2 regions of the Rothia sp. HMSC061E04 genome follow, and region 1 is predicted to be linked to the other one. Evidence: predicted binding sites of a transcription regulator. Region 1 holds the regulator's gene; the other holds the start of a gene.
The links. Region 1 encodes LexA, which represses DNA repair genes until DNA is damaged. Its sites were predicted from a motif close to TCGAACANNTGTTCGA; they were not measured.
Positions count from the first base shown of each region.

Region 1 (2,204 bases):
GGAGCGTCTGCGTGAGCTGTGCGAGGCGTCGGAGGGCGGTGCCCTGGGCCTGTTCTCCTCGAAGCGTGCCGCCGAGCGTGCCGCCGAGTACATGCGTGAGCATAGCGACCTGAACGTTCTTCTGCAGGGTGAGTCTTCACTCAAGGCCCTGGTGGAGGAGTTCAGCGAGGACGTTGACTCATGCCTGTTCGGAACGATGAGCCTGTGGCAGGGCGTGGACGTTCCCGGTGACTCTTGCCGCCTGGTGGTGATGGACCGCATTCCGTTCCCGCGCCCGGATGACCCGATTGCGCAGGCTCGTACGGAGGCGGTGAACCGTCACCGCGGTAACGGCTTTATGGCGGTTTCTGCTCACCACGCGGCGATTCGCATGGCGCAGGGCGCCGGTCGCCTAATCCGTTCGGTGTCTGACCGCGGCGTGGTGGCTGTGCTGGATTCTCGCGTGGCGACTAAACGCTACGGCGGTTTCTTAATGAAGGCGATGCCGCCGATGTGGTCGACGCAGAATAAGGCCGCGGTGACCGGTGCGCTGGCTCGGCTTTCGGCGAGTATTGAGCGTTAGATCGGGTAAGAAGATCTATCCTGGCAGCGCCGCGCTCTGATTTAGGAATATCCGCTGTGGAAAAAGCCGCTTTGGAAATATCCGCTTTGGACATATAGAAATCACCCCGGTGATACGTGAACGTTCACGTATCACCGGGGTGATTTCTATATAGAGCTAAAAGCCTCGCGGCTATGTCTTTTAGAAGCTGTGTTGTTTATAGTAACGTTGTTTAAAGCAGCTTCTTTGAGAAGCTGTGCTGTTTAGAACCCGCGTCTTCTAGAGACTGCATCTTCTAGAGGCTGTGGTTTTCTAGAGACTGCGCAGCACGGAGACAACCTTACCCATGACGGTTGCACGGTCGCCCATAATCGGCTCGTAGTTGGAGTTGCGCGGCATGAGCCAGGTATGGCCGTCGACCTGACGGAACACCTTCACGGTTGCTTCATCGTCAAGTAGAGCGGCAACGATATCGCCATTGTCAGCGGTGTGCTGCTCGCGGACGACCACCCAGTCGCCATCGCAAATCGCGGCGTCAATCATGGAATCACCCTTGACCTTGAGCATGAACAGCTTGCCGCTACCGACCAGCTGGCGGGGCAGGGCGAGCACATCCTCCACGGACTGCTCGGCGGTGATGGGGCCGCCCGCTGCAATTCGTCCAACCAGGGGAACGGGTACGAGGTCTTCATCGCCGACTTCGAAGTTCGGCAGCTCGGGCAGGGAAGAGGAAGCGCTACCGTGGATGCCGACGCCGTTCTCATCCAGCACCTCAATGGCGCGGGGGAGCTTGGGATCGCGGCGAATGTAGCCCATGGTCTCGAGGCGACCGAGCTGGTGAGTGACCGAGGACAGGGACGCAAGACCCACCATGTCACCAATCTGGCGCATGGACGGCGGGTAACCCTTTTGTTCAATCTCGGTGCGGATCGCGTCAAGAATCTTCTGCTGGCGCGCGGTCAGCGCCGGACGGGGTGCTGTTGCCATTTCTTTTCCTTCGGTCTGTACTCCGGCCTTTGTAATCGGGTCGGGGCACGGATGGGTGCTTCACACGTTTTCTGGTGGTGTCCTAAAAATTTTTTTGGTTCTGCCGAAATGGGTCTTATCTCGTCAGGGGGTGGAGGAATTCTATCTGTGCCGGAGCGATACGCAGGCAACGAGTATGCGCCTCCGCCCTATAAAACTCAGCCAGCAGCACCTGCATTCGATACAGAACCAAGCTGTAACGGGTACAGAAACCTGCTGTGAGTAGGACTCATCAGGAGCGTGTGGAACGTCTCTTGACACCAGTGTAGAACACTACACCGAAAAACTCAAACAAATATTCTAGATTTTTTCTTCGAAACTCGAAGAAATTTTTAGTACATCTCTGCTAGACTTTAGAACAAGAGTTCGTATATACTCTTGAATCTCTCCTGAAATCCAGGATTTACGGGTGAATGTTCGAAAAATATTCGAAGATTCAACCCGGAGTCTTCCAGGAGGGGAGAGTGAATGAGTGTTCGAATGTATTCGAATCCTCTGCCTCTCTTCGCATGTTCTACCCCGGATGCTATAGGGAGCATCTGGCGAAGAGAGCGCAGGGGATGGGGCTCCGGGGTAACCCAGCGCAGCCCGGTGCACCCGACGCTCTGACCTAACTAGAGAATAGCTACCCAATAGT
Region 1 is NZ_KV813691.1:91,953-94,156, forward strand. It holds gene HMPREF2927_RS01495 (ATP-dependent DNA helicase) at 1-562, shown strand, start outside; gene lexA (transcriptional repressor LexA) at 854-1,528, opposite strand.

Region 2 (2,204 bases), on a different contig from region 1:
GTTTCTTCATGCTTGCGCTTAATGTACGCCTTCACGCCTTCGAATCCGGAGGTGTAGCGGCGTTCGCGGCCGAATCGGTTGCGGTAGGACACCTCAACCTTGTAGTCCTTGCCGTCCAGAATGGCGGCGCGGGTCTTGGCGGGCAGGTCCTTGAAGGGGGTGTTCAGGTCGAAGCCGAGCTCCTCCCCCAGGCCCGCGAGCAGGCGCAGCCAGTATTCGGTGGTTGCTTTGCCCTGCGACCAGGGGGCGATAGCGCCCTCACCGAGGGTCAGGTCGGGGTTGGGTACGAGCAGTTCGGTATCTACTTCAAGGCGCGAGCCGATGCCGTCGCAGGCGCTACATGCGCCGAACGGCGAGTTGAAGGAGAAGGCGCGCGGCTCGATGGTGTCGATCTGCAGCGGGTGGTTGTTGGGGCAGGCGAGGTTTTCGCTGAAGGAGCGGGTGCGTTCGGGGTCGTCCTGCTCGCGGTCCACGAAGTCGATGAGTACGCGGCCGTCGGCGAGCTTGAGCGCGGTTTCGATGGAGTCGGTGAGTCGCTGGTGAATACCGTCCTTAATGACGATGCGGTCGACGACCACCTCGATGGTGTGCTTGTACTGCTTGGCGAGCTTGGGCGGGTCGGAGAGCTGCACGGTTTCGCCGTCCACGCGGGCACGCGAGTAGCCCTGGGTCAGCAGGTCCTTGAAGAGGTCTACGAACTCGCCCTTACGTGCGCTGACGACGGGCGCGAGGATCTGCAGGCGGGTGCGTTCGGGATACCCCTGCAGAATGTCCACGATCTGCTGCGGGGTCTGCTGGGTGATTTCTTCGCCGCATTCGGGGCAGTGCGGGTGGCCGATGCGTGCCCAGAGCAGACGCATGTAGTCGTAGATTTCGGTGATGGTACCGACAGTTGAGCGCGGGTTTTTGGAGGTGGACTTCTGGTCGATAGACACCGCCGGGGAGAGGCCCTCGATGAAGTCTACGTCGGGCTTGTCAACCTGTCCGAGGAACATACGCGCGTAGGAGGACAGCGACTCGACGTAGCGGCGCTGACCTTCCGCAAAGATGGTGTCGAAGGCGAGGGAGGATTTACCGGAGCCGGAGAGGCCGGTGAAGACGACCATCGCATCACGCGGAATGGTGAGGTCTACGTTCTTGAGGTTGTTTTCGCGGGCACCCTGAACCCGGATACTGGTCAGGTCGTTCGCTTTGAGTGCGGTGCTACCGTGTGCCGGGCGGGGTGTCATCGAAAATCCTTTCGTCTTATCTTCGAACTTAAATTCTACACCCTCACGCCTTTCACCAGCGGGATTATGCGGCGGGTGAAGGCATGAGGGTGCAGTACTTATATGAGGCGGACTGGCAGGCGCGGTTTACCAGCCGCGGGTTCCCCACTCTTCAAGGTCGGGGCGCTCGTCGCCGAGGGTGGTGGAGCGACCGTGGCCAGGCAGCACGATGGCGTCATCTTCAAAGCCACCGAAGAGCTTTTCGAGTACGTTGGAGAAGAGCTCACCGAACTGCTGCGGGGAGTCGGTCTTGCCCACACCGCCGGGGAAGAGAGTGTCGCCGGTGAACAGCAGGGTTGCGGGGGTACCGTCTTCCCAGGTGGTTTCGAGGGTGTAGACGATGGATCCGGGGGTGTGGCCGGGCACGTGCAGGGCGCGGATGACGGTGTCAGAGAGGTAGAAGTCGAAGCTTTCGCCGCCGGCCAGCTCCTCTTCGATGGTGTAGTCTTCCTGCTCCTTAATAGCGGCTGCATCAGCTGCACCCGCGGAGGTCACGGCACCGGTGAGGTGGTCGAGCTCCTTAATAGCGCGGATGTGGTCCCAGTGGCCGTGAGTAACGAGGATGCCGGTCAGACCGATCGCACGGGGCCTGATGGAGTTGAAGTCCTCTTCCTTCTCCATGACGCGCACGCGGCGTTCTTCGCCGTCTGCTAGTTCGAGCTGCGGGCAGTCCTTCAGGAGCGCATCGAGAGTGAAAGCGTAGAGTTCTTCTGCGTCGTCTGCGGGGTCGATGAGTACCTGCTCGCCGGTGGCGCGCATGGTGATGAGGTAGACACTGTTGTCCATCTCGGAGACACTGAACGCACGGACAGTCAGTTCGGGGTTCTCAAAGATGAGGGTGGGTTCGGGGTAAGTAGTCATAGTTCCAGTGTAGGGGTTGTGACCACACAGCATGCGCCTATGCGGTTCGCTCCCCTATCAGCGCATTCGGCGTTG
Region 2 is NZ_KV813705.1:45,891-48,094, forward strand. It holds gene uvrA (excinuclease ABC subunit UvrA) at 1-1,229, opposite strand, end outside; gene HMPREF2927_RS06095 (MBL fold metallo-hydrolase) at 1,356-2,129, opposite strand.
Region 2: uvrA (excinuclease ABC subunit UvrA) is a predicted target of LexA. The motif match lies at 1,252-1,267, and genes of this name have one in related genera.